One region of the Halomonas sp. CnH100-B genome, then DNA from elsewhere that is predicted to be linked to it. Evidence: predicted binding sites of a transcription regulator. Region 1 holds the regulator's gene; each other region holds the start of a gene.
The links. The regulator sigma-54, encoded in region 1, starts transcription at its own class of promoters, with help from an activator protein. The targets are predictions, from matches to a motif close to TGGCACNNNNNTTGCTNT.
Positions count from the first base shown of each region.

Region 2: the regulator sigma-54 is predicted to act here: its motif matches at 2,279-2,296, upstream of NH398_RS11080 (P-II family nitrogen regulator).
Region 3: the regulator sigma-54 is predicted to act here: its motif matches at 1,731-1,748, upstream of speB (agmatinase).
Region 4: the regulator sigma-54 is predicted to act here: its motif matches at 2,569-2,586, upstream of NH398_RS10250 (NCS1 family nucleobase:cation symporter-1).

Region 1 covers NZ_JAMXRX010000001.1:274,945-279,286, forward strand. The annotation lists gene NH398_RS01125 (HPr family phosphocarrier protein) at 1-96, opposite strand, end outside; gene rapZ (RNase adapter RapZ) at 138-1,058, opposite strand; gene ptsN (PTS IIA-like nitrogen regulatory protein PtsN) at 1,116-1,583, opposite strand; gene raiA (ribosome-associated translation inhibitor RaiA) at 1,588-1,896, opposite strand; gene NH398_RS01145 (RNA polymerase factor sigma-54) at 1,994-3,409, opposite strand; gene lptB (LPS export ABC transporter ATP-binding protein) at 3,515-4,273, opposite strand; gene lptA (lipopolysaccharide transport periplasmic protein LptA) at 4,285-4,342, opposite strand, start outside.
Region 2 covers NZ_JAMXRX010000004.1:314,414-318,755, forward strand. The annotation lists gene glnK (P-II family nitrogen regulator) at 1-292, opposite strand, end outside; gene NH398_RS11075 (ammonium transporter) at 556-1,803, opposite strand; gene NH398_RS11080 (P-II family nitrogen regulator) at 1,864-2,202, opposite strand; gene NH398_RS11085 (accessory factor UbiK family protein) at 2,574-2,915, shown strand; gene NH398_RS11090 (AraC family transcriptional regulator) at 3,161-4,096, shown strand; gene NH398_RS11095 (TonB-dependent siderophore receptor) at 4,239-4,342, shown strand, end outside.
Region 3 covers NZ_JAMXRX010000004.1:63,695-68,036, forward strand. The annotation lists gene NH398_RS09935 (YjiH family protein) at 1-569, opposite strand, end outside; gene speB (agmatinase) at 704-1,654, opposite strand; gene NH398_RS09945 (sigma 54-interacting transcriptional regulator) at 1,908-3,326, shown strand; gene NH398_RS09950 (hypothetical protein) at 3,455-3,973, shown strand; gene recQ (DNA helicase RecQ) at 4,067-4,342, shown strand, end outside.
Region 4 covers NZ_JAMXRX010000004.1:131,613-135,954, reverse strand. The annotation lists gene hydA (dihydropyrimidinase) at 1-1,130, opposite strand, end outside; gene NH398_RS10255 (nitrilase-related carbon-nitrogen hydrolase) at 1,162-2,028, opposite strand; gene NH398_RS10250 (NCS1 family nucleobase:cation symporter-1) at 2,642-4,153, shown strand; gene NH398_RS10245 (LysR family transcriptional regulator) at 4,217-4,342, opposite strand, start outside.

The DNA.
Region 1 (4,342 bases):
GCTGGCAGAAAACTGCTGGCCACACTGAACCAATTTGGTGGCCGCGCGGGCATGGAGGCCGCGCTGGTTGGTAAGGGTTAACGTTCTTTCGGGCACTCTGGTTCCTTTTTGCCGAGTGGGTCTTTGAATAAAAAGGCTTAGGGCGTACGGGTGGTCGCGGTGGTGGGGCTTGGCGCCACGGGCTCTTCGCTCAGCGTGTACTGCAGCCCCAGTTCGCGATGTCTCAACTGCACTTCTCCGGTCTGCTTAACGAGCCGCTGGGCGAGCTGCTCCACCATGTAGACGGAGCGGTGCTGGCCGCCCGTGCAGCCGATAGCTACGGTCATGTAGCTACGTTGGCTGTTTTGGTAGGCCGGTAACCACTTCTCCAGCCAAGCCTGAATATCGCTGGCCATGGCTTCCACTACCGGGTAACCGCTCAAGAAAGCGACGATATTGGCATCGCGGCCAGTATATTGCCGAAGGGTAGGGTCCCAGTATGGGTTGGGCAGACAGCGTACGTCGAAGACCAAATCCGCATCCAGCGGAACGCCGCGTTTATAGCCGAAGGACTCAAAGGTGAGCGTGAGCTGATGCTGGCGCTGGTGGGCCACTTGATCGGTAATGCGGCGGCGCAAATCGTGCACGGAGAGCCGAGACGTATCGATCAATAAATCGGCGAGATCGCGTATTTCATGTAGCGTTTCCTCCTCTTTGTTGATCGCCTCTTCCAGCGTCATTTCGCTGTCGCGAGTGAGGGGGTGGCGACGACGAGTGGCGGAGTAGCGCTCCAGCAGAATGCGTGCGTCCGTGGTTAGATAGATCACCTGAAAACGAATGTCTCGCTGGCGTAGCTCTTCCAACAGCGCTGGCAGACGCTCCAGCGCGATGGGGAGGTTGCGCGCATCGATGCTAACGGCAATACGAGTGCGTTCTCCTTGAGCGCGCAGCTCATCGATCAGCGAGCCCAGCAGCATGGCAGGTAAGTTATCGATCGCATAATAGCCAAGATCCTCCAGCGCTTGTAAGGCGATAGATTTACCGGACCCCGAACGGCCGCTAATGATCACCAGTTGCATAGCGTCTCTCTTGGCGTATGAGCGTAGGAAATAAACAGTGATGGACGTGTGAGTATCTTACGCGGCCTGTTCGCGTATCTTGGCCGTCATCAGGGTCAATAGCTCTTTTTGACTGCTGGCTTTGCGTAACTGTTGACGGGTATTCGCATCGTTCATGATCGTCGCGACTTGCCCAAGCAGAGCGAGATGCGTGTCGTCCGCCTCTTCGGGTACGAGCAACACGAACACTAGATCGACGGGGTCGCCATCGATGGCATCGAAATCGACCGGCTCGGCAAGTTTCAAAAAGCCAGCGATGGGCGAGCTACAGTGCGGGCTACGTGCGTGGGGGATGGCAACGCCGTTGCCAATTCCCGTGCTGCCGAGACGCTCGCGTCCAATCAGGCGGCTAAACACTTCTTGGCTATCGAGGCTGGGTGTGTTTTGGGCGATGAAGGTGCTGAAAAACTCCAGCACCCGTTTTTTGCTGCCCCCGGGCACGTCGTAGAGCACGCGCTCCGGGGGGAGGATGGTTTCCAACGTCATTGAGTTAACGCACGCCTGCGCCCTGGGCGCGAGCTTGTGCTTTTTCCTTGTGTTTAACGAGTTGACGATCGATTTTGTCTGCGAGCGCATCGATAGCGGCATACATATCGTTATCGAGGGCTTCGGCATGAAGGTCGGCACCGGCGGCATGCAGCGTACAGGCTGCCTGCTGGCGTTCTTTCTCGACAGATAAGGTCACTTGCACCGTGGTGATGTTGTCATAGTGGCGTTCGACGCGTTCCAGCTTTTCGTTAACGTAGTCACGCAAGGCGTCAGTCAGTTCAACGTGATGACCAGTGATGTTTACTTGCATTGACGTGCTCCTTATCCATCGGGCTGTACTTCGATTGTAACCCTTTTTGCGCTATTGCAAAGCCCCTGCGTCGAGTTTGTCATGCCCTACCGTTTAACTAGCGTAAACGGCGGCGCTCACTGGACGAGGGAATACCCATTGACTCGCGATATTTCGCTACCGTACGCCGGGCAACGCTGATGCCTCCCTCCTCAAGGAGGGTCACCAGGCGACTATCGGAGAGCGGTTTACCCGACGGCTCCTCTTGTATCAGTTTTTTGATCCGTGCACGAATGGCGGTGCTGGAGTGGCTATCGCCGCCATCGTGGCTGCTGACTTGGCTCGAGAAGAAGTACTTCAACTCGAACACGCCTCGTGGCGTATGTATGAATTTCTGCGTCGTCACACGGGAGATCGTGGACTCGTGCATCTCCACGGCCTCGGCGATGTCGGCCAGGATCAGCGGTTTCATGGCCTCTTCGCCGTGCTCTAGAAAGCCGATCTGGCGGGCGATGATTTCACGACCTACTCGCAGAAGCGTGTCATTACGGCTGGAAAGGCTTTTGATCAGCCAGCGAGCTTCTTGGAGGTGCTCTTTCAAGAACTGGTTGTCTTGGCTCTTGTCGGCACGTTTGATCAAACTGGCGTAATCGGGCTGGATACGCAGGCGCGGCAGCGCCTCCGGGTTGAGCTCTAAGTGCCAGCCCTCGTTGTCATGGCGCACGACCAAATCGGGCGTGATATAGCTGTCGTCGGTCACGCCGTAGGCGCTGCCTGGGCGTGGGTCAAGGCTGCGAATTAAACGGATGACGTCGTCCAACTGCTCGTCATCCAGGCTCAGGCGGCGCTTGAGTAGCCGTAAATCGTCTTTGCCCAAGGCTTCGAGAAACTGACGCACCAAGCGTTTTGCGGGCATCAATAGCGGGGTGTCTTCAGGCAGCGCGGCCAGCTGAAGCATCAGGCACTCGCGCAGGTCGCGGGCAAACACGCCGGTGGGCTCGAACTGTTGTAAGCGCAACAGGGTGTTTTCTACTTCACGCTGGCTCAGGCTGTCGTGGCCTTGCGCCTTGAGGCCTTCGCGGATGTCGTTGAGCGGTTGAGTGAGATAGCCGTTGGCATCCAGTGCATCGATCAGGCTTTCGGCAATGGCATAGTCGCGGGGAGAGAAGTCGGTCATGGCCAATTGCCATAACAGATGGCCATGAAGGCTTTGGCCTGCGGCTTGGCGCTCGAAGTCGGGTCCTTCGCTGCTACCGCCCAAGCTACCCATGTCTTGGTAGGTGTCCGACCAGTCGCTGTCTACGGAGAGTTCGTTGGGAATGCTGTCCGACCACTCGGCCTCTTGAGGCTCGCTAACAGCCTGTTCGCCAAACTCATCCTCTTGTTCGAGCATGGGGTTAGCGTCCAGCGCTTGCTGAATTTCTTGACGGAGGTCCAGCGTGGAGAGCTGTAGCAGGGCAATGGCCTGCTGCAGCTGAGGTGTCATGGTCAGCTGTGTGCCGATACGCAATTGGAGAGAAGCTTTCATGACCATCTGAGAACCACTCGTTAATCAGAAAGCTCCACCCTAGAGCGAGTTATGACTCTGTGCAAGTGCAATAAGCATGCCACTAAAAGAAAAGTTTGGTCAGGCCAGAGTTTAGAGGCGGAAGTCTGCGCCTAGATAGACATCACGAACCTTCTGGTTATTGAGGATCTCCTGGGCGTTTCCACTGGCGATGATATGGCCGTCGCCAACGATGTAGGCAATGTCACAAATATCCAGGGTTTCGCGCACGTTATGGTCAGTGATCAAGACGCCGATGTGGCGTTTTTTCAGTGCGCGGATGATGGTTTTGATTTCACCCACTGAAATAGGGTCGACCCCGGCAAACGGCTCGTCGAGCAGAATGAATGCGGGCTCGGTAGCGAGTGAGCGAGCGATCTCCACTCGGCGGCGCTCGCCCCCTGAGAGGCTCATGCCCAGGTTGTCGCGAATGTGGGTAATATGGAAATCTTCGAGCAGTGACTCGAGGCGTGCTTCCCGAGCGCTACGGTCCAGCGCTTTGCGCGTCTCGAGAATCGCCATGATGTTATCGGCCACCGAGAGCTTGCGGAAAATGGAGGCTTCCTGGGGGAGGTAGCCAATCCCGGCCATGGCGCGCTCGTGCATGGGCGCATGGGTCAGGTCGACGTCGTCGATACCGACGCTACCGGCATCGGATTTGACCAGTCCAACGATCATGTAAAACGACGTGGTTTTACCCGCCCCGTTGGGCCCCAGCAGGCCGACGACGCTACCCTGAGCGATTTCCAGGTTGATATCTTTCACGACCCGACGGCGTTTGTAGCTCTTCGCTAGGTGATGGGCGTAGAGCGTTTTGACAGGTGCGGAATCTGCAGAGGTTGATGCTGCCACGTGGCCGCTCCCTATTGTTCGGGCTGAAGAGTCATGCGAATGCGCTGGTTGTCGCTACCGCTCACGTCG
Region 2 (4,342 bases), on a different contig from region 1:
GCTCAAGGGGCATCACAAAGATTTTACCGTCACCGATCTTACCGGTATTGGCGACCTGGGTAATCGCGTCGATCACCTGCTCGGCCATATCGTCGTCAACGGCGACTTCCAGCTTCACCTTGGGTAGGAAATCCACCACGTACTCCGCACCACGGTAGAGTTCCGTGTGGCCTTTCTGACGGCCAAAGCCTTTCACTTCCGTTACCGTAATGCCCTGCACGCCGATATCAGAGAGCGATTCGCGTACGTCATCAAGCTTGAACGGCTTGATAATGGCTGAGATCAATTTCATTGCGACATCCTCTAGCTTGGTGGCCCACTGTATCAAAACAGCGTTATTGAACGGTTGTCATAACCCATCAAGGTTGGCGGGGCGCTCGCATAGCCAAGCCCGTTACCCAGTCGGTTAAGCATACACCGCCCAGGGCGGAGAATAAAAAACCCGTACGTACCTAGCTCATAACCAGCGGCGTAACGCGTATTCCTCAACGACAAAAAGGCCTCCCGCTCGGGGAGGCCACAAGGAGCACGCCAGCTCACATGATTAGCGCAAGCTTATTTCTTGACGCTAAACTCGGGGTAGGCTTCCAAACCGCACTCAGCGATATCGACGCCTTCATACTCTTCCTCTTCGCTAACGCGGATACCCATGACCGCTTTCAGCACCAGCCACACCACCAGGCTTGCGATGAAGACCCAGCCAAAGATGCCCACGATACCGATTAGCTGTGCACCGAAAGAGGCGTCACCGTTGGTGAGCGGCACTGCCAGCACACCCCAGATACCAACCACACCGTGTACGGAGATCGCACCGACCGGGTCATCCAGCTTCAGCTTGTCGAGGGTCACGATAGCGCCCACCACAATCAGGCCACCCACCGCACCAATCATGGCAGCGCCCAGCGCTGACGGAGAGAGCGGGTCAGCGGTAATGGCGACTAGGCCAGCCAGCGCACCGTTCAGGGCCATGGTGAGATCCGCTTTACGGAACCACAGCTTGGCTAGCACCAGCGCAGCAATCACGCCACCGGCAGCCGCTGCATTAGTGTTCACGAACACTTGTGCAACGTTGTTGGCTGAACCGATATCGGACATTTTCAGCTCAGAGCCGCCGTTGAAGCCGAACCAGCCCATCCACAGGATGAAGGTACCCAGCGTTGCCAGCGGCATGTTGGCACCAGGAATCGCATGGATAGAACCATCTTTACCGTACTTGCCTTTACGCGGGCCCAGTACCAGCACACCTGCAAGCGCTGCAGCCGCACCGGCCATGTGCACAATGCCGGAACCCGCGTAGTCAGAGTAGCCCACTTCAGACAACCAGCCGCCACCCCAGGTCCAGTAGCCAGACACCGGGTAGATGAATGCCGTCATCACCACGGCAAAGGCCAGGAACGCCCACAGCTTCATACGCTCAGCAACCGCACCCGAGACAATCGACATGGCAGTTGCAACAAACACTACCTGGAAGAAGAAGTCAGAGCGCATGGAGTAGTAAGGCGCATCGTCGCCACCGGCCAGCACTGCATCGGCGCTGTTTTCAGTGCCGATCAAGAAGCCCAGGTTCGGCAGGAAGCCGCCTGCGCTGCTGGAGTACATAATGTAGTAGCCCACCAGCAGGTACATGGTGCAAGCAATCGCGAACAGCGCAATGTTTTTCGTCAGGATTTCTGCGGTGTTTTTGGAGCGAACCAAGCCCGCTTCCAGCATGGCGAAGCCAGCGGCCATCCACATGACCAGCACGCCGCAGATCAAGAAGTAGAACGTATCGAGCGCATAGCTCAAATCAGCTAACTCATTCATGAGGTGTTCCCCGTTATACTAAGCGAAGTTATACGTCATCAGCAGATCGATGGGCGGCGCTTAAACGGCGTCGGCACCGCGCTCACCGGTACGAATACGGATCACATCTTCCAACGGCGTCACAAACACTTTGCCGTCGCCGATTTTGCCGCTATTCGCTGCATTACAGATGGCGTCCAATACGCTCTCCAAGCGCGCATCGTCCACGGCGACTTCCACTTTCACCTTGGGCAGGAAGTCGACCACGTATTCCGCACCGCGGTAGAGTTCGGTATGCCCTTTTTGGCGGCCAAAGCCTTTCACTTCAGTGACCGTAATCCCCTGAACGCCGTTGTCGGCGAGTGCTTCACGAACGTCGTCAAGCTTGAATGGCTTGATGATAGCGGTGATGAGTTTCATCCCGGATCTCCCCTGCTGGATCAGTCCCACTCGGTGGAAAGCGGCATGGCCGCCCGAATTTAGTGCTTGCCCTGCTAATGCGCATACCGTGCCACCCACTTTTTTATTTTTATATTTCAGTCACTTAACCTATTTATATAAGCAACTTACGGTAACAAACCGGCGCTACCGATTAGCGCTCGCCCGGGCTTTGCACCATTAATGAACATTAAAAAAAGCTAGCCGCTCCATTTCGATGCATTTGTCCGCTCCCCATCTGCTCACTATCCATTGCGCTTAATTAACAAACGGCACATGCGAATCCACGGCGGGTTGCGTATCCTTACTCACAAGCAGTTCACATTTATGCGTGATCGTTTAAGGAGAGAGCCATGGCGCCCCAAGACCGCATTAGCCGCTTAGCCCAGCAGATCGGCGACCGTTTGCAGAATGCCTCGCAAGCCCCGGAAGATATTCAGAAAGGTGTCCAGCAGGTGGTACGCGGCGCGTTCGATCGCCTGGAGCTGGTATCGCGGGAAGATTTCGATATTTTGATGGATGTGCTGCAGCGCACCCGCTCCCGGGTAGAAGCCCTAGAGCGTCAAGTGGCCAGCCTGGAAGCGGCGGTAGAGGCCTCTAGCACCACCGCCGCCACGCCTGTAGAAGCTGAAGTACCGCCCGCCCCTGTGCAACCTTCCAGCACAACTAAGCCAACCGCTGACGGCGCTGAGTAAGTACGCCGTTTTGCACGGCATGGGGCAGGTTCGGCTGCCCCACTTCTTGCCCCTACCTCTCTCCCACACTCTCTCCCGTCCTCTCCCCTGCACTTAATTCAAAACCTTATACCAGTGAACAAGAATCACTATCATTGACAACCCTAGTGATAGTGCTATCGTGCGCTTATCTGCAGCCTCACGCGTGCCGTTAAGCACCAATACGGCGCAGGCACTACGCTCCACCCACGATAGCGACTGCCCCAATGCCTCAGCAGGAACGCTTAGCAACGCCTGAAATCACCCCCTTTTCGTTGGCCCAACTTGGCCAGCGCTTCGGCATTCACTACCGCATTGAAGGCCCTACTTCTCCGCGCCAGCCGGTCGCCACTGGTCATGTACATGACGTTAGCCTGCGCCACGGGGTGCACTTAACGCTCTCTGATTTGCAGGTAGAACGTGGCTATACCTCCACGTCTTACCAAAGCGTGCCATGGTTCTTGAGCGTTATCTTGGAAGGCACTATTCATCTCCAAATGGGCAAGCAGCAGATACAGCTCTCTGCAGGAGATGGCGTATGCAGCCACTTTGATGCCCGGCACCCACTCACGGTGCATCAACCTGTTCAGACACGCCTTCGTACTGTGAATATTGCGGTTCTGACCACTGCACCCTTAGGCCTACCCACCCCGCCTGATGCTTCATGTTTGCATTGCTGGAAGCTCCCCAAGGCCCTCTGCGAAACGCTTTGCACCATTAGTGAGCAACCGCCCTCGCTCTGGCGACAGGCGCTCGTTTGGCAGGGGTTAGCACTGCAACTGATTGGATTAGGTTTGCCCGAACGCCCGACAACGCTGCCCGAGCATAAACGCCTTTCTACCCGTGATCGTCATTGCCTCACGGCACTGCACTCGCGCATTGCTCAGCATCCCGCCGAGCCTTATAGCCTCACCGCATTAGCCAAAGAAGCCGCTATGAGCCCCAGCAGCCTGCGCCAGAAGTTTCGCGCCTGCTACGGCTGCACGCTGTTCGACTATATTCGCCAAGTGCGATTACAGCAGGGGTACGAGGCACTGCAACGAGGTGAGAGCGTGCAAAAAGCGGCCCATCACTGTGGGTATCGGCATGCCAGCAACTTCTCCAGCGCCTTCAAACGCCACTTCGGTTTTTCCCCTCACGAGTGGAATCGCTCCAGCGTATAGCCCGCGCTTGAGTTCCTTTCGCGTGTACAAACATGTCAGCGCGCATAGCAGGCTTGGCACGGCGCATACCTTTACGACGCCATAAAAAGCAATAATTATCATTGCTTAATAATACTGATTCCACTTCCTCCCAGGATCACTTATGGCCTCTACCCATCGCTCCTTCTTATGGGCGCCTTTGAGCAGCGCGCTGCTCGTTGCGTTGGCAACGCCTGCGGCGGCACAGCCAAACACTGACTTAGCCAC
Region 3 (4,342 bases), on a different contig from region 1:
TCAATCGCGCTGCGCCCTGGCAGGTTAAAGATGACCCGGAACGGCTTACGCACCATGGTGCCAATAAACTCCATAAAACCGAACTCGACCAGAAAAGGCAGTAGCAGCGCGGCAAAGAAAAAGAACGTCAGTAGCACGGGTGCCAGATCATTAAGCATCACTCCGCCCGTGTAAGACGCTGTGATGACTTCGGGACCGAACTGGAAAAACGTCATGATGACGAAGATCGCACCGAGTACCCGCAGCGCTACCCAAATAACCCCCACGTCGAACATGTCTTTGAAGTGGCCTTGCTGTGCCCAACCAGGCTTTGCGAGCTTCACATAGAGCGTCACGATGACGGATAGACACAGCACACACAGGGCAATCGCGGGCAGTGCAGCGCCCAAAAGCGACTGCAGGCCATCGGCCATTAACCCCATGCCGATATTGATCGAATCACCGACTTGAAACGGCATTAGAAAAAGCAGTACGCCCATCAGCGAAGGCAGCAAAAACTTTAGAAGATGTGCTCGGGGGATCAATGAGGACGAAGTGGGTTCTTCCGACTTCGCTTGAGAATAAGACATACGGTTCACCTATTGGATGTGATTATTGGAGGTGGGCTGGCGGCGTCCTGAAGGGAAGCGCGGCTCCCCTTCTTATGTTTTGTCATCTGCGCCTTGTTAGGTCGGCGCTTTTTATGAACACGTGTGTGCTAGGTTTAGGCGTTATGCTTAACGCCCGGCAGTACGCAGAGCATTTCATACAGCAGCGTGGCCCCCATCAGCGCCGTATTACCGCTGGGGTCATAAGGCGGTGATACCTCTACTAAGTCACCACCGACGATGTTCAAGCCAGCGGTGCCCCGCACAATTTCCAAGCCTTGGGCAGAGGTTAGGCCGCCCATTTCCACGGTGCCGGTACCGGGGGCAACGGAGGGGTCTAAGCCATCGATATCAAAGCTGATATACACGGGGATATCGCCCATTTGTTCGCGCACTTCCGCCATCAATGGCGCCAGCGAGCGGTGCCAGCACTCCTCAGCCTGCACCACACGGAAGCCCTGCTCGCGGCACCAGTCGAAATCTTCAGGGGCATAACCAGTCCCGCGCAGGCCAATTTGCACGACCTTGTTATGGGCGAGTAACCCTTCCTCCTGGGCACGACGGAACGGCGTGCCGTGCGCGATGGGTTCGCCAAACATGTGCTCGTTCACATCCGCGTGGGCATCGATATGAATCAACCCCACCGGACCATGCTTTTTCGCCATGGCACGCAGAATGGGTAGCGTCAGCGTATGCTCGCCGCCCAGGGTTAACGGAATGCAGTCGTGCTTGAGCACGTCGTCATAGAAGGCAGTGATGATGTCGACGCTTTTCGGCAGGTGAAAGGTGTTGATGGGCACATCGCCAATATCGGCTACCTGAAGACGCTCGAACGGCGCAGCGCCTGTCGCCATGTTGTAAGGGCGCAACATGCGCGACTCATCGCGAATCTGGCGTGGCCCTAGGCGCGTACCCGGGCGGTTCGACGTACCGATATCCATGGGTATACCGATAAAAGCCGCATCCAGCCCTTCGGCACTCTCTTGCGTGGGCAGGCGCATCATGGTGGCAGGCCCCGCAAAGCGCGGCATGGTGTTGCCGCCCAGCGGCTGATTAAAGTCCGACATCATTTTCTCCTTGGATTTATTATGGCCAGCCTGACGGGCCTAGCGCTTTAGCGATTTATCTAGCTCATACACAGGTACTGCACAGACCATGCCAAGTCACCCGCGCCGATAAATAGGTAGGTTTACCGGCTTATCGATGCAAAAATGAATCAATCAACCAATTAAATGATGCAATAGTGACTCAATGAGTCACCTTTGCATCACTCTGTTCATCCAACGATATAAAAGCGGCTGCGGTAGATAAGGAGGACGTATGAGCGAAATCGACAGGCGTGTACTGCAAACCATCATAGAAACCGCCAACGACCACTTCTTCATTGTCAGTGGCGATGGACAGATCTTGGATATTAGCCCCGGTGCTGAGGCGGTGTACGGCGTATCGCGAGAAGAGCTTCTTTCAAGCAGTGTTCAGCAATTGCAGGCGGCCGGTGTTTTGAAACCTTCCATTACCATGGAAGTGATGCGCACCCGCCAGCCTGCCCAGTTGATGCAGATCACCGGCACGGGCCGCCGCGTCATCGCAGAAGCCTACCCGGTGTTCGTCAACGGCACGCTAGAGCGCATTATCAGCCGCTCACGGGATTTAACCGATTTGCAGCTACTGCAAGATGAGTATGCCCTGCTGCAAAAACGCTTTAGCGAGCACTTAAAGCGCAGCCAAGCCGCGCCTGATGCAGAAGAGCAAGCGCTGGATGACGCGCTGGATAACCTACAGGTCAGAAGCCATGTGATGCGCGAAATTGCCCTACTGCTCAAGCGTGTTGCGCCGTCGGATGCCAACGTCCTGATGCTCGGCGAATCTGGCGTCGGCAAGACCGCGTTTGCCAAACAGCTTCACCGCTGGAGCCAGCGCTGCGACGGCCCCTTTATTGAGGTGAACTGCGCGGCAATCCCGGAAAATCTGTTTGAGTCCGAAATGTTTGGCTATCAGCCCGGCGCCTTCAGCGGTGCAGCCCGGCAAGGCAAAGCGGGGCTGTTAGAGCAGGCCGAAGGCGGTACGCTGTTTCTGGATGAAATCGGCGAGCTGCCGCTGTTAATGCAAACCAAACTGCTCAAGGTCATTCAGGATGGCAGCTTGACCCGCCTGGGTGATACACGTTCCCGTCGGGTCGATTTCCGTTTGGTGGTCGCGACCAATCAGGATTTGGGCAAGCAGGTAGAAGCGGGGCTTTTCCGCCTGGATCTTTATTACCGCCTCAACGTCATTCCCGTCACCCTGCCACCTTTGCGCGAACGACGTGAGGATATTCCCGACTTAGTGGAAGCGTGCTTACAACGGCTGAACCAGCGCTATGGACGGCAGAAAATTCTCGGCAATCAAGTCTGGTCGACGCTCATGGGCAGCGACTGGCCGGGTAATGTCAGGGAGCTGGAAAACTGGCTGGAAAGAGCCTGGCTTTCAAGCCCCACCGATCAAATTGAAGTGCCTACAACGCAAGCCTATACCGAACAGCATACCCACAGCTTGGCGAATGTATCTGCCTCACCTTTAGCGGCACCGCTCGCCCCAGGCGAAAGCTTGAAAGAGTATCTAGAACGGCTGGAGCGGGACGCGCTACAAACGTTGTGTCACACGTTGCCTAGCACCTACGCCATCGCCAAACGGCTGGGTATCAGCCAGTCCAGCGTGGTGCGTCGGTTACAGCGTTATGGCATTAAAATCCGCCGCTAACGCCTCGGTGCATCACCCACCTGCCATATAAACGTCATTCAACCGCAACATCGCCATCACATGATCCCACTATACGACGCTAAAAGGCGTCGACGAACGCCACTCACGACCAGACAGAGGCCTTGAGCATGAGAGATCATGTCATCTTGATGCAGCAGGGAAACATCGTGCAGGAAGGCACACTTAGCGACCAGACTGACAGCGTAGATGCTGCTAACGCTACCAGCAGTATGGCCATGAACTTTCTACCTCTGATAGAGGGCGAACACGGCGCGGTGATTGAGGGTGAAACCTCCTCCCTTCCCGTCGCGCCCAAAGAGGCCGCCGGTGGGTATCTAGGCTTGCGCCCCGGCGCTATTGAATTACACCCAGTATCGGCAACGGGCATGCCCGCTAAAGTGCTCCGCACCGAGCGTTGGGAGGACGATACGATGGCGCATGTGGCCGTTGGACCTCATGTGGTGCGCGTTCGTTTGAACGGTCATCAGCCTATCGACAACCAAACGTGCAAGCTTACGTGGGCACCTGCGCTTGCTCAGCTCTTTGATGCGCAGGGAGCCCGCCAAGATACGCTGTTGGCCTTTGCGCTTTCCGCCACTGATCGACGAATTCCCCGACCGCCAAGGGTGGGTTCGTTCCAACATTGAGTTGGTGATGACGATCACAGGCCTTCGCTAGCCAAACTCACGTGAGTTTTCGTGCGACAATTCTCCTTCACGCACACGACAAGGAGAGCAGCGATGCACGGCGACTCGGCAGCCCTCAAGGTACTGCAGGAGGTCTTTGGCTACGACCACTTTCGTGGCCCGCAGCAGGCCATCATTGAGCATGTGATGGCGGGAGGCGATGCGCTGGTGCTGATGCCCACTGGCGGCGGTAAATCGCTGTGCTATCAGATCCCTGCGCTGCTACGTGAAGGCACCGCGATTGTGGTCTCGCCGCTCATCGCGCTGATGCAAGATCAGGTGGCCGCGCTGATTCAGAACGGGGTGCGCGCCGCCTACCTGAACTCCAGC
Region 4 (4,342 bases), on a different contig from region 1:
TTGAAGATTTTGGCGGTGTTGGTGGAGGTGACCGCGACAAACTCTTGAGGCGATAGCTTGCCGGTATTCACGCCCTCGTCCCACAGCACGGCCAGGCGGTCTTCCACGCCTGCGGTGCCGTTGGGGATCTTGGTGAAGTCATCTTTCCCAGCGGCCTTTTGCTCTTCGCAGAAGCAGCAGTGGTCGGTGGCGGTGGTTTGCAGGTTTCCAGATTGAAGGCCGTGCCACAGCGCTTCCTGATGGCCTTTAGGGCGGAAGGGCGGACTCATCACATGGGCAGCCGCCGTTGCCCAGTCGGGGTTTTGATAAACGCTGTCGTCGATCACTAGATGGCCCGCTAAGCACTCGCCAAATACCGGGTGGCCCTGCTGGCGGGCGTAGGCGATTTCGTCCACCGCGTCCTTGGTGGAAACGTGTACCAAATAAACCGGCGCCCCCAGGGTGCTGGCAATACGAATCGCCCGGCTGGCGGCTTCGCCTTCCACCTGAGGTGGTCGGGAAAGCGGATGCGCTTCTGGCCCGGTCATCCCCTGGGCGAGCAGCTTTTGCTGCATGTGGTAGACCAGCTCGCCGTTTTCCGCGTGTACCGTGGGGATCGCCCCAAGCTCTAAACACCGCGAGAAACTCTCCACCAGGATATCGTCGGTGGCCATGATCGCGCCCTTGTAGGCCATAAAGTGCTTGAAGCTGTTGACCCCATGCTCCCGCACCAGCGTCCCCATCTCTTCTTTGACGCTCTCGTCCCACCAGGTAATCGCCACGTGGAAAGCGAAGTCGGTGGCGGCTTTTTCGGCCCAACCTTGCCAGGTGTTAAACGCTTCCAGCAGCGACTGGCCGGGGCTTGGGATCACAAAGTCGATGATGGTTGTCGTGCCGCCCGCCATGGCCGCGGCGGTGCCGGTGTAGAAATCTTCGCTGGCCACCGCGCCCATAAACGGCATCTGCATATGGGTGTGGGGGTCGATACCGCCGGGCATCACCAATTGGTGGCTGGCATCGACAATCTCGCAGCCTTCCGGCACGTCTAAATCGGTGCCAATGGCGTGGATTTTTCCATCGACGCAGAGCACGTCAGCGCGGTAGGTGTCGGCGTGGGTGACGACGGTGCCGCCCTTGATCAATAAACTCATGGTTCACTCCTGGGGTAATTGACTGAGGGGCCTATTCGCCGTCGGTTAAGCGGGTGTAGGTTTCCGGGCGGCGGTCACGGAAGAACTGCCAGTTGTTGCGCACCTCGCGCACCATGTCTAAGTCGATCTCGTGTACCAGCAGCTCGTCTTCGGTTTCGCTGGCCTGGGCTTCGATCTTGCCGCGTGGGTTGACGATGTAGCTGGAGCCGTAAAAATCGCCGATATTCCAAGGCGCTTCGCTGCCCACACGGTTGATGGCGGCGATAAAACAGCCGTTAGCGGCGGCCGAGGCGGGCTGTTCAAGCTCCCATAAATATTGAGATAGCCCGGCCACAGTCGCGGAGGGGTTGAAGATGATTTCGGCACCGTTAAGGGCCAGTGCTCGCCAGCCTTCAGGGAAGTGACGGTCGTAGCAGATGTACACGCCGATCTTGCCGTAGGCGGTATCGAACACCGGCCAGTTGGATTGGCCCGGCTTAAAGAAGAATTTTTCCCAAAAGCCAGCCACTTGGGGAATGTGTGTTTTGTGGTATTTGCCCAGATAGCTACCGTCAGCGTCGAATACCGCTGCCGTGTTGTAGTAAACGCCGGTCTCGGTCTCTTCATAGATAGGGACGATGATCACCATGCGGTGCTCAGCCGCGAGCTTCTGCATCATCTGGCAGGTGGGGCCTTCCGGCACCCGCTCGGCAGCGGCGTACCATTTGCTGTCCTGGCTGGGGCAAAAGTAGGGTTGATTAAACACTTCCTGGAAGCACAGCACCTGCACGCCTTGTTCAGCGGCTTGTTTTATCAGCGGCAGATGCGCTTCGTTCATCGCGTCTCGAATAGCGGCGGGTTCCAAATCGGTACTGGTTTTTAGGCCCATTTGAATCAGGCCGATTTTCATCTTCTGCATACAAAGCCCTCTCGTGTCATACGCGCTCACCGCATTGGCTAGCGCATCACGGCAAGTTAAAAACACTAATCGCTAATATTTGTGAGTGTGATGACGGTCACTTGGCGTGTGGTGACACTGGCATAAAGCCGAGTGTTTATTGTTGTTTTTAAAAGTTGTCATATTTGACAGCTTTTTGAACATAGTCCTCTGTGTGGTCACTTTTCAAGATTTTTTTATCTAATGATGAGTGTGCTTTCAAGTTATTGATTTTATATGTTTTTGTTTTTTGTTAAGCCTGTTTTTCCTGATTTGGTGAATGCATGCACATGTTTGGTGATTTTTTTATATTTTTAAAAATCAATAGTTTGATAATTTTTTATAGGGTTTTAAACGATTTTTTTGTATCTTTTTGGTGCGTTATTTTTTTAACCAACTAAGGTTTTTAGTGGTCTTACGTCGCATTCAAAAAACACAATAACAAGTGAGGGCGCGGTGACTGCCTATCTGTCGATTAAGTCAGCTTTTTGCTCAATAAGTTAACTGTCATGCGGTGTGTTTAGGCATGCTTATTGCTGCAACGAAAGCTGAACCCGTGAATGCGGTCGGCAATGTCGCTGCTGAGGAGAATAAAATGACAGGCTCAAGAACCCAGATGGTAGACAGAGAGGGGCTAATTGAACTCCACGTTGAGGACGATGTTCGTTCGAGTCCTCGTTTCAATGAAGATATTGCGCCTACTCAGGCAAGTGAGCGCACGTGGAGCAAGTGGAACATTGCAGCGCTGTGGGTAGGAATGTCGATTTGTGTACCCACCTATACGCTGGGCGGGGTGTTAACCGCTTATTTTGGCTTAAGCGTGGGGGAGGCGCTCTTTGCCATCTTGCTAGCCAACGTGATCGTACTGATTCCACTGACGCTGAATGCTTTTCCCGGTACTAAGTTCGGTATTCCTTTTCCGGTGGTATTGCGCTCATCCTTCGGTATTTTGGGCTCGAATGTGCCGTGCCTAGTACGTGCGCTGGTGGGCTGCGGCTGGTTCGGTATTCAAACCATGTTTGGCGGCTTGGCCATTCACCTGCTGTTGTCGGAGCTGATTCCCGCCTGGGCAGCCCTAGGGGGCGTGGGGGAAGTGATTGGCTTTTTTGTTTTCGGCGCTATGAACCTCTATGTAGTGATCCGGGGCGCGGAGTCGATTAAGTGGCTGGAGACGCTGGCGGCTCCTTTGCTCTTAGCCGTGGGTATTGGGCTTATGATGTGGGCATGGCCGAATATGTCGATGACCGAGCTATTGGCACAGCCGCCGTCGCGCCCTGAAGGGGCCTCGGTGTACGGCTATTTTTTTGCAGGTTTAACGGCCATGGTGGGATTTTGGGCCACGCTATCTCTGAACATTCCCGATTTTAGCCGCTTTGCCAAAAGCCAAAAAGATCAAATTGTAGGGCAAATTATTGGCCTGCCGCTCACGATGTTTTTCTTTGCTGCGTTGGGGGTGGTGCTGACCGCTGCGTCGGAAAATCTCGTAGGGCAAACGGTTGCCGACCCCGTACGTTTGATTGGCTACATCGATAGCCCCTTCTGGGTCATCATGGCCATGCTGCTGATTATCATCGCGACTATTTCCACCAACACTGCTTCCAATATCGTGTCGCCAACGAATGACTTCCAAAATATTGCGCCGAAGTTGATTAACCAAACGCGTGGCGTGCTCATGACCGGTGCGGTCGGTGTGCTGCTGATGGGTTATGACTTGTTGCAAAAAGCCGGCGTCATCGCCCCCGGCGTTTCTCTTGAACAAATGTACTCCAACTGGCTATTAGGCTACTCCAGCCTGTTGGGTCCTATCGCTGGCATTATGGCGGTGGATTACTTCCTGATTAAAAAGCAGCGTTTGGATGTGCCTAGCCTGTATATGAATCACCATGCTTATCCCGCCGTCAATATGGCCGGTTTTATCGCCTTTGGGGTTCCGGTTGCGTTAACGCTGCTTTCGCTGCTAACCGGCACCATGAACTGGTTTTATGACTACGGCTGGTTTACGGGCTCCGCGTTGGGAGCAGTCGTCTATTACCTCGCCAGCCAAGCGCTCGCGACGTCGCCCCAGGCAGGGCCTGTGCCTCTGGCGGCAAGTGAGATCGTTAAGTAGGCCGTCATCCTATTAACGGCTGACCCACACCGTAACGCCCGGCGCTCCGCCGGGCGTTACGCTTTATGGCTCGCGCTGTTTAATAAACCCCAAAAATGCATCCACCACGCGATTCGGGCGACGGTCGTGGCGGGTGACTAACACAAAGGGAATACGGTAGTGCTGGGTGGTCGGGTGCAGGGCGCGCAT